One region of the Flintibacter sp. SJQ-8 genome, then DNA from elsewhere that is predicted to be linked to it. Evidence: a T-box and tRNA genes for the amino acid it is inferred to sense, from the RefSeq annotation. Region 1 holds a T-box; the other holds one or more tRNA genes.
The links. A T-box is a leader RNA that pairs with one kind of tRNA and senses whether it is charged. The one in region 1 lies ahead of ileS (isoleucine--tRNA ligase), so its partner is inferred to be a tRNA-Ile.
Positions count from the first base shown of each region.

Region 1 (7,310 bases):
GGTGGGCATGAAAACGCAATTATCATGCTGGGCTACTATATCATAATTCTGCCCGGCTGTAAAGGGAAAAAACACATTTTCGTGGAAATTCCGGGGGAGGCCCTCTCAGTCACGGCTACGCCGTGCCAGCTCCCCCACAGGGGGAGCCAAGACCGTACCTTTGGAACTGTGCCCCTTGCCTCCCCCTGTGGGGGAGGTGCCCCCGAAGGGGGCGGAGAGGGTCAGCTCGCCAATTTCTCCGCGGCCCGGACCAGCATGTCTTCTGTCACCTGATAGGGGTAGTGCTCCAGATCGGCGTCCCGGAGGATCTCGGGGGCGGCGCGGCGGACGTCGTCCACGGTGATGTCCACGTCCTGAAGACAGGTGGGCAGGTTCACCGTGCGGTTGAAGTCCTGGAGCTGGCGGCACTCCCCCTCTCTGCCGTCCACCAGCAGGAGCATGAGCACCCCCAGGGCCACCACCACGCCGTGGAGCCGCTTTTCGTCGTCGGCAAAGCCGGGCAGGCTGCACAGGCCATAGTAAAAGGCGTGGGCCACGCCGCCGTTATAGTCCATGGTGTGATCCCGGGCCACCAGCATGGACACCCAGCCCGTGGTGATGACGATGGTCAGCACCACCTGCTCCAGGTCATAGGTGGACTGCCCGGCCCGGTTGGCCTCCAGCGCGCTGGCCCCGTGCTCCCGCATGGTGTCCAGACACATGCGGCACAGGGTGACCCCTGCGGCCCTGAACTGCTCCAGCTGCTCTCCACGGGCGGAGATGCTGACCTCATAGAACTTGGCATAGGTGTCGCCGATGCCCGCCCACAGGAAGCGGATGGGGGCCTGGGCCATGATATCCGTGTCCAGAAAGACGTGCTTGGCCGACTGGAGGAAGTGGACAAAGTCGCAGAAGCTGCCGTCCTCGTTATAGACGATGGCCAGGGCGGAGGAGGCCGCGCAGTTGGAGGCGATGGTGGGGAAGGTGAAGAAGGGCTTGTTCAGGTCCAGGGCCACCAGCTTGGCGGTGTCCACCGCCTTGCCCCCGCCCACGGCGAAGATCATGTCCGCGTTTTGGATGGCTGGCTCTGTCTCCAGGGCATGGGCGGCGGAAAAGGTACACTCTGTGCCAAAATGGAAGAACCCGGAGATGGCGATCTCGCTGCCGTCCACTGCGGCAAGCAGCTTATCGTGGGCGGCGGCCATGGCCTTTTTCCCGCCGATGACCACCGCGGTGGTCCCATAGACCCGGCAATACTCCGGGATGCTCCGGTACGCCTCGGGCCCCACCGTGTAGGGAGGGACGAGGACAGTGTAGTTTTCCATTTTGACACACTCCTTAATATGCTTCCCCCGATCAGGCCTTGTGTTCCCCGCCAACGGCGGGGAACGAAGACACGCCGGGAGAAAAGATTTGCACAAATTACCCTTTTCCGAAAGGTGGTCTTAGTATACCAGAAAAAACAGGTTCTGTATATCCGCGCACTAGTGAAATAGAGTATGAAATTATTTGGGGGCCGTTGTGGAGTTTGCATAGAAAAAGCCGCCGCCCGGACAGAACGGGCGGCGGCTGGAGTCTGTATAAAGTTGGGGGCTTACTCCTCGATGTTCAGGGCGGCGACCACCTTGGCGCAGCGGGGGCACAGGGCGGGGTGCTTGGCGTCGGAGCCCACCAGGGGGTGGTGCTTCCAGCAGCGCTGGCACTTCTCACCCTGGGCGGGGGAGACGGAGACGGACAGCTCGCTGCCCACGGTGAGGGCGGCCTGGGAGACGATGAACAGGTCGGCCAGCTCGTCGGCGTTCATCTCGGCCAGGAAGGCGTCCTCGGCGGGGACGGTGACGGAGACCTGGGCCTCCAGGCTCTTGCCGATCTTCTTCTCGTTCCGGGCGCTCTCCAGGGCGGCGTTCACGGCGGTGCGGACGGAGATGATCTTGTCCCACTTGGCCATGGCGGCCTCGTCCAGGGCATAGTCGGCGAAGGGCTGGTTCATCTCGTTCAGGACCACGTTCCGGGCGTCGTCGCCGGTCTTGTGGGGCATGGCCTGCCAGATCTCGTCGCAGGTGAAGGCCAGGATGGGGGCGAACAGCTTGGTGATGGTGTCCAGGATGAGCCACAGGGCGGTCTGGGCGGAGCGGCGGGCCAGGCCGTCGGTCTCCTCGCAGTACAGGCGGTCCTTGATGATGTCCAGATAGAAGCTGGACAGCTCCACCACGCAGAAGTCGTTGACGGCGTGGGAGACCACATGGAACTCGTAGTTGTCATAGGCGGCGAAGCACTGCTGCGTCAGCTCGTTGAGCTTGGTGACGGCCCAGCGGTCCAGCTCCAGCATATCCTGGGGGGCCACCAGATGGTCGGGGTCGAACCCGGCCAGGTTGCCCAGGCAGTAGCGGGCGGTGTTGCGGAACTTCAGATAGTTCTGGCTGAGCTGCTTGAAGATGGCGTCGGAGCAGCGCACGTCCACGTGGTAGTCGGCGGAACCGGCCCACAGGCGCAGCAGGTCCGCGCCGTACTTCTTGAAGATGTCGGCGGGGTCCACGCCGTTGCCCAGGGACTTGTGCATGGCACGGCCCTCGCCGTCCACGGTCCAGCCGTGGGTGACGCACTCCTTAAAGGGCGCGCCCTGGCCGAAAGCGCCCACAGCGGTGAGCAGGCTGGACTGGAACCAGCCGCGATACTGGTCCAGGCCCTCCAGATACATGGTGGCGGGCCAGAAGCCCTGGTCCTTCTTCATGGAGGCGAAGTGGGTGGAGCCGGAGTCGAACCAGCCGTCCAGGGTGTCCTCCTCCTTGGTGAAGCCGGTGCTCTTGCCGCAGTGGGGGCAGGTGAAGCCCTGGGGCAGGATATCGGCGGCCTCCATCTCGTACCAGGCGTTGGAGCCCTTCTCACCGAAGAGCTTGCTGACGGCGGCGATGGTCTCGTCGTTGCAGATGGGCTTGCCGCAGTCGGCGCAGTAGAACACGGGGATGGGCAGGCCCCAGCGGCGCTGACGGGAAATGCACCAGTCGGCCCGCTCCCGGATCATGCTCTTCATCCGGTCAATGCCCCAGCCGGGGACCCAGCGCACGTCATCGCAGGCGGCGCAGGCCTCGTCCTTGAAGGAGTCCACGGAGCAGAACCACTGGGGGGTGGCCCGGAAGATGATGGGGTGTTTGCAGCGCCAGCAGTGGGGATAGCTGTGGACGATCTCCTCGCTGGCCAGCAGGGCACCGGACTCCTTCATGTCGGCCAGGATGATGGGGTTGGACTCCTCCACCCGCAGACCGGCGTATTTTCCGGCGTAGTCGGTGTGGCGGCCGCGGTCATCCACGGGGACCACCATGTCCATGTTATAGCGGCGGCAGGTCTGATAGTCGTCCGCGCCGAAGCCGGGGGCGGTGTGGACGCAGCCGGTGCCGGAGTCCATGGTGACATAGTCGGCCAGCACCAGGCGGGAAGTCTTGGGCAGGAAGGGGTGGTCGGCCAGCATGTTCTCGAAGAAGGCGCCCTCGTGGGTCTCCACGATGGAGTAGTCGGCGATGCCGGCCACCTGCATCACCTTCTCCACCAGGGCCTCGGCCATGATATACATCTCGCCGTTTTCGCTGTTCTTCACGACGGCATAGCTCTCGCTGGGGTGGAGGGCGATGGCCAGGTTGCCGGGCAGGGTCCAGATGGTGGTGGTCCAGATGACGAAGTTCAGCTTGCTCTTGTCCAGGTGGCTCAGCTTGCCCTGATCATCGTGCATGGGGAACTTCACATACACGGTGGTGCAGGGGTCGTCCTGATACTCGATCTCCGCCTCGGCCAGGGCGGTCTCGTCGTGATAGCACCAGTACACGGGCTTCAGGCCCTTGTAGATATAGCCCTTGGCGTACATCTTGCCGAAGACCTTGACCTCCTCGGCCTCGAAGCCGGGGTCCATGGTCTTATAGGGGTGCTCCCAGTCGCCCAGAACGCCGATGCGCTTGAAGCCCTCCATCTGCACGTCGATATAGTGCTGGGCGAACTCGTGGCAGGCGGTGCGGAACTCGGGCACGGACATGGCCTTGCGGTTGAGCTTGTTCTGCTTGATGATGGCGCTCTCGATGGGCATGCCGTGGTTGTCCCAGCCGGGGATATAGGGGGTGTAGTAGCCCCGCATGGCATAGGAGCGGGTGATGAAGTCCTTGATGGACTTGTTCAGGGCGTGACCCATGTGCAGGCTGCCGTTGGAGAAGGGGGGGCCGTCGTGCAGGGCGAAGCGGGGCTTGCCCTCGTTCTTCTTCAGCAGCTCGTGATAGAGGTCCATGTCGTTCCAGCGCTGGAGCATCCCAGGCTCCCGGTTGGGCAGACCGGCCCGCATGGGGAAGTCGGTCTTGGGCAGGTTGATGGTCTTGTTGTAATCCATGTCCGTTCTCCTTGTTTATATAATATAAGGTTATGATGCACGTAAATAAGCCTTCGCCCCGCAGGGGAGAAGGTGGCGCGGCGAAGCCGTGACGGATGAGGGGGACCACGGGGGTGCGGCGGTCATCGACGGGCCGACACGGAGGTCGGCCCCTACGGCGTGTCACGTAGGCTGTTTGTAGGGGCGGACCTCTGTGTCCGCCCGCCGACGGCAGACGCGGCAACAAAAAACGCCCCTGTCTCCTACGATGTAAGAGACAAAGGCGTAAACTCCTCTGCGGTACCACTCTTATTGCCGCCTGAAGTCAGACGGCCACTCAAGGTTTGCCCGGTAACGGGGGCTGCCGGAGGGGCTTACTGAGATCTTCAGCCCTCTGCTCCGAGGTGATCTTCGCCCCTTGGCTCCCGTCCGCCTTGCACCAAACGGCGGCTCTCTGTTCGGGAGCGGGAGGGGTTACTTGTCCTCATCCGCGCATATGTCGGTATTTGCCCTATTATCTTATCCGCATCCCGGGGGAATGTCAAGGAAAAAGTGGAGGGTGCCGGGGGAATATCTCCACAATCTTCAAGGAAATTTAATTCCTTTTTTCACAAAAGTGTGATATACTAGGCTCCACTTAAACCTAATGCATAAATGCAGATCACCGCCGGGATGCAGTTCCGGCGCGGAAAGGCGGCAGACAAGATTGAAACAGACATTTGACGCGCTGGTGGTGGGCGCGGGCTATGCCGGAGCGGTCACGGCCCGGGCGCTGGCGGAGAAGGGCCGCCGGGTGCTGGTGCTGGAGCGCCGGGACCACGTGGCGGGCAACGCCTATGACCGGCCCGACCAGGCGGGCGTCCTGATCCACCAGTATGGCCCCCACATCTTCCACACCAACGACAAGCGGGTGTTCGACTGGCTGTCCCGCTTCACCCAGTGGCGGGACTATCGCCACCGGGTCATCGCCAACATCCCCGACGACAAGGGCGGGCGGATGACCTATCCCGTGCCCTTTAACCTGACCTCTCTGGAGACGGCCTTCGGCCTTGAAGAGGGCAAGCGCCTGGGGGACAAGCTCATCGCGGCCTATGGCCCGGAGAAGAAAGTGACCATTCTGGAGCTGCGGCAGAACGCCGACCCGGAGATCTCCGCCCTGGCCGACTATGTCTATGAGCACGTCTTCGTCCACTACACCATGAAGCAGTGGGGCCAGAAGCCGGAGGACATCGACCCGGCCACCACCGCCCGGGTGCCCGTGTTCCTGTCCCGGGACGACCGGTATTTCCAGGACGCCTATCAGGGTATGCCCCTGGAGGGCTATACCCCCATGTTCGAGCGGATGCTGGCCCACCCCAACATCACCGTGGAGCTGGGCTGCGACGCCCTGGAGCGGCTGGACGTGTCCGGAGACGCGCTGAAGGTGGACGGAGAGCCCTTTGCCGGTCAGGTGATCTACACCGGCCAGGCCGACGAGCTGTTTAAGTTCCGCTTCGGCCCCCTGCCCTATCGGACGCTGAATTTCCAGTTCGAGACATTGGACCAGGACGATTTTCAGGGCTATGGCACGGTGAACTACACCGTGGACCGGGAGTATACCCGCATCACGGAATTCAAGCACCTCACCGGTCAGGTCCTGCCCGACAAGACCACCATCGTGAAGGAATACTCCAAGGCCTATGGCGGCATTCTGGGGGAGATCCCCTATTACGCCATCATCAACCCGGCCAACCGGGCCCTGTATGAGCAGTACCGCGGTCTGGCGGAGCGCTTTGGCAACCTGCACCTGCTGGGCCGCCTGGCGGAATACCAGTATTACAACATGGACGCCATCGCCGCCCGGGCCCTGGACCTGGCGGAGCGGCTTTGAAATTTTTCCACTTTGGCCCCCTTGTGAAAGGGGGCTGGCATCGCCGCAGGCGATGACTGAGGGATTCCATAAGCGCCCAATGGGGGCGCGGCGTCCGAAAAAATTTGAGGAGAGAACGACATGGATAAGCTGATCACCTTTGCCGTCCCCTGTTACAACTCGGCGGCCTATATGGAGCACTGCGTGGACACCCTGCTCCAGGGGGGCGACGACATTGAGATCATTCTGGTGGACGACGGCTCCACCAAAGACGAGACCCCGGCCATCTGCGACCGGTATCAGGAGCAGTACCCCGACATCGTCCGGGCCATCCACCAGGAGAACGGCGGCCACGGCGAGGGCGTGAACCAGGGCATCCGCAACGCCCGGGGCATTTACTATAAGGTAGTGGACTCTGACGACTGGGTGGATGTGCCCTCCCTGCACAAGGCCCTGGACAAGCTGCGCCAGTTCGTCCGGGACGACAGGCTGGTGGACATGATGGTGTGCAACTATGTCTATGAGCATGTGGAGGACAACACCCAGCGGGTGATGGACTATCGCAACGTGTTCCCCAGAAACAAGGTGTTCGGCTGGGACCAGATCGGGCGCTTCCGTCCATCCCAGTATCTGCTGATGCACTCGGTCATCTATCGCACCCAGCTGCTGCGGGACTGCGACTTAGAACTGCCCAAACATACCTTCTATGTAGACAACATCTTTGTCTATCAGCCCCTGCCCTATGTGAAGAACATCTATTATCTGGATGTGGACCTGTACCGCTATTTCATCGGCCGGGCCGACCAGTCGGTGAACGAGAAGGTGATGGTCACCCGGGTGGACCAGCAGCTGCGGGTCACCTATCACATGATCCGCTCCCACGACCTGCGCAAGGTCTGTGCCGAGCACAACAAACTGGGTCGGTATATGATGAGCTATCTGGCCATGATGATGGCCATCTCCTCCATCTTTTTGGTCATTGAGAACACCCCCGAGTCTCTGGGCAAGCGCACCCAGCTGTGGGAGTATCTGCGCACGGTGGACTCCGGCCTGTACCACAAGATGAAATACCGGGCCGTGTCCGCCTTCACCGCCTTCCCCGGCTATCAGGGCCGGAGACTGTCCGTGGGGCTGTAC
Region 1 is NZ_JBPJWR010000008.1:1,839-9,148, forward strand. It holds gene ACSAMP_RS04770 (iron-containing alcohol dehydrogenase family protein) at 222-1,304, opposite strand; gene ileS (isoleucine--tRNA ligase) at 1,574-4,345, opposite strand; T-box leader at 4,595-4,824, opposite strand; gene glf (UDP-galactopyranose mutase) at 5,031-6,194, shown strand; gene ACSAMP_RS04785 (glycosyltransferase) at 6,315-7,310, shown strand, end outside.

Region 2 (4,035 bases), 260 kb from region 1:
CTGCTGATCATCAATTAGCCGGCATTCTGAGTTTGATAGGGTTCAGTAACTTTATCAGCCCCTAGCCCATTCAGTGCTTTACCTCCGGTAATCTAAATCAACGCTAGCCCTAAAGCTATTTCGGGGAGAACCAGCTATCTCCAAGTTCGATTAGAATTTCTCCGCTATCCACAAGTCATCCGCCACCATTGCAACGGGGGTCGGTTCGGTCCTCCATGGAGTTTTACCTCCACTTCAACCTGCTCATGGATAGGTCACCTGGTTTCGGGTCTATTGCATGCAACTTATGTCGCCCTGTTCAGACTCGCTCTCGCTTCGCCTCCGGTACTGAATACCTTAAGCTCGCTACATACAATAACTCGCCGGACCGTTCTACAAAAAGTACCTCATCACTCCTTAACGAGCTTTGAGTGCTTGTAAGCACAAGGTTTCAGGTTCTTTTTCACTCCCCTCCCGGGGTCCTTTTCACCTTTCCCTCACGGTACTGCTCCTCTATCGGTCATCAAGTAGTATTTAGGGTTGGAGGGTGGTCCCCCCAGTTTCCCACAGGGTTTCACGTGTCCTGCGGTACTCTGGATACCAACTAACACAAATCGGTTTTCGCTTACGGGACTATCACCCGCTCTGGTCGGCCTTCCCATGCCGTTCAGCTAACCTATTGCATCGTGCGTCGGTCCACAACCCCGGAGAATAAATCCTCCGGTTTGCCCTCTTCCGCGTTCGCTCGCCACTACTAGCGGAATCTCTGTTGATTTCTCTTCCTCGCCCTACTTAGATGTTTCAGTTCAGGCGGTTCCCCACGTACACCTATTTTATTCAATGCACGTTGTCAGAGTATTGCTCTGACGGGTTTCCCCATTCGGAAATCCGCGGATCAATGCTTATGTGCAGCTCCCCGCAGCTTATCGCAGCTTGTCACGTCCTTCATCGGCTCTTGATGCCAAGGCATTCCCCTTGCGCTCTTATTAGCTTGACCTTCGTAGAACAGCCTATCTCTAAGCTGTTCTCTTCGTCTATAAGAATTATGCAGGCTTCAGTTTGGTTCATTGTAGTTTTTGTTACCCTTTAATTTATCTTAAAAAGTCCACAAAAATTAACTTTGTTACCTCTCTGTTGCTTGCTCGCAATTTCTTGCTTGCTTCACTGTTCAGTTTTCAAGGTGCAGCTTCCGACCTTTTTCAAGGTCAGATCGAAATACTTGATCTTCAAGCACTTCGATCCGATCTTGTCTGGTGGAGGTTACCGGGCTCGAACCGGTGACCCCCTGCTTGCAAAGCAGGTGCTCTTCCAGCTGAGCTAAACCCCCGCGTCGTCGCTCGACTATTTTGGTGGTGGGCCCAAGTGGACTCGAACCACCGACCTCACGATTATCAGTCGTGCGCTCTAGCCAGCTGAGCTATGGGCCCGTCCTTCGCCGCTTCCCAACGCTGCGTGTTCCCTCTAAATTAAACAACGTGACATCCATTCACACTTCAGGTCTGACCTTAGGACATTACAACAGCTTGTTTCATCTGTTGAGGTCTCCTTAGAAAGGAGGTGATCCAGCCGCACCTTCCGATACGGCTACCTTGTTACGACTTCACCCCAATTATCGAACCCACCTTCGGCCGCGTCCCCCTTGCGGTTAGACTACGGACTTCGGGTGTTCCCGACTCTCATGGTGTGACGGGCGGTGTGTACAAGGCCCGGGAACGTATTCACCGCGGCATGCTGATCCGCGATTACTAGCGATTCCAACTTCACGCAGGCGGGTTGCAGCCTGCGATCCGAACTGGGATGGCTTTTAGGGGTTTGCTCCACTTCACAGTATTGCTTCCCTCTGTTGACCACCATTGTAGTACGTGTGTGGCCCAGGACATAAGGGGCATGATGATTTGACGTCGTCCCCACCTTCCTCCGTTTTGTCAACGGCAGTCTCGCTAGAGTGCTCTTGCGTAGCAACTAACAATAGGGGTTGCGCTCGTTGCGGGACTTAACCCAACATCTCACGACACGAGCTGACGACAACCATGCACCACCTGTCACCGGTGTTCCCGAAGGAAAAGGCTTATCTCTAAGCCGGTCACCGGGATGTCAAGCCCTGGTAAGGTTCTTCGCGTTGCTTCGAATTAAACCACATACTCCACCGCTTGTGCGGGCCCCCGTCAATTCCTTTGAGTTTCAACCTTGCGATCGTACTCCCCAGGTGGGATACTTATTGTGTTAACTGCGGCACGGAGGGGGTCAGACCCCCCACACCTAGTATCCATCGTTTACAGCGTGGACTACCAGGGTATCTAATCCTGTTTGCTCCCCACGCTTTCGCGCCTCAGCGTCAGTTGCTGTCCAGCAGATCGCCTTCGCCACTGGTGTTCCTCCTAATATCTACGCATTTCACCGCTACACTAGGAATTCCATCTGCCTCTCCAGTACTCAAGAAAAACAGTTTCAAATGCAGGCTGTGGGTTGAGCCCACAGTTTTCACATCTGACTTGCTTTCCCGCCTACACGCCCTTTACACCCAGTAAATCCGGATAACGCTTGCCACCTACGTATTACCGCGGCTGCTGGCACGTAGTTAGCCGTGGCTTATTCGTCAGGTACCGTCACTTGCTTCGTCCCTGACAAAAGAAGTTTACAACCCGAAAGCCTTCTTCCTTCACGCGGCGTTGCTGGGTCAGGCTTGCGCCCATTGCCCAATATTCCCCACTGCTGCCTCCCGTAGGAGTCTGGGCCGTGTCTCAGTCCCAATGTGGCCGGCCAACCTCTCAGTCCGGCTACTGATCGTCGCCTTGGTGGGCCATTGCCCCGCCAACTAGCTAATCAGACGCGAGTCCATCTCAGAGCGATAAATCTTTGGCATTCAAAGTCATGCGACCTAAATGCATTATGCGGTATTAGCACAATTTTCACTGTGTTATTCCCCACTCCAAGGCAGGTTACTCACGCGTTACTCACCCGTCCGCCACTAAGAAACTAAATCCATTGGACGAATCCTCTGTCATTAGCTCTCCGTTCGACTTGCATGTGTTAAGCACGCCGCCAGCGTTCATCCTGAGCCAGGATCAAACTCTCAATAAAATGGTATTTAAATGGCCGAAGCCAATCAAATCATCTTTATTGAAGCGTTCCTTGCTTCAAAGAAAATAAATTGACGTTGTTCCTACAAGCTCTTTTCAAAGCTCTTAAAACAACCATCACCTTTTGGTGCTTCGTGTTTGTCACATTGTTTAATTTACAAGGTACACGCTGCGTCCCGCAACGGTTTTTAATGATATCACTTCGTTTTCCTTTTGTCAAGAACTTTTTTCAGAAGTTTCTCAACTTCTTTCAAGTTCTCTCATCCGTAAGGACTTGAAGTTCTATCAGCCTTTCGCTTGGAACCTGTTGGCCCCTTGCTGAAGTGCTTGCTTATACTACCAGACCGCGCGGGGTTTGTCAACACTTTTTTACGTCTTTTTTCGTTCTTTTTTACTTTTCGATTTTTGCGTCCGTCGCTGGCGTACATCCATCCACAGAAAACTCTCTTGCAGAAAGACAGCAGTTATGATACGCTGATATACAGTTTGATTCTATATATAATGTGTAGGAGGCAACACCCATGCCTATTAAAGTGCCAGACTCCCTGCCGGCCCGGGCCACGCTGGAGGGAGAAAACATCTTCGTCATGACGGAATACCGGGCCATGCACCAGGACATGCGCCCGCTGAACCTTTTGATCCTGAACCTGATGCCCACCAAGATCGTCACAGAGACCCAGCTGCTGCGCAAGCTGTCCAACTCCCCCCTCCAGGTGCAGGTGGAGCTGCTGCACACCTCCAGCCACGTGTCTCAGAACACCGACGCCGACCACCTGTCCTCCTTCTATACCACCTTCGATCAAATCCGTGACCGCAAATACGACGGCATGATCATCACCGGCGCCCCCGTGGAGAACCTGGACTTCACCGACGTGGACTATTGGGACGAGCTGTGCCAGATCATGGAGTGGACCAAGACCCACGTCCACTCCACCCTGCACATCTGCTGGGGAGCTCAGGCCGGACTCTATTACCA
Region 2 is NZ_JBPJWR010000008.1:265,463-269,497, reverse strand. It holds rRNA gene ACSAMP_RS06190 (23S ribosomal RNA) at 1-976, opposite strand, end outside; tRNA gene ACSAMP_RS06185 (tRNA-Ala) at 1,231-1,306, opposite strand; tRNA gene ACSAMP_RS06180 (tRNA-Ile) at 1,330-1,406, opposite strand; rRNA gene ACSAMP_RS06175 (16S ribosomal RNA) at 1,530-3,060, opposite strand; gene metA (homoserine O-acetyltransferase MetA) at 3,581-4,035, shown strand, end outside.
Region 2: it encodes a tRNA-Ile, which carries the amino acid that the T-box ahead of ileS (isoleucine--tRNA ligase) is inferred to sense. The anticodon was not compared.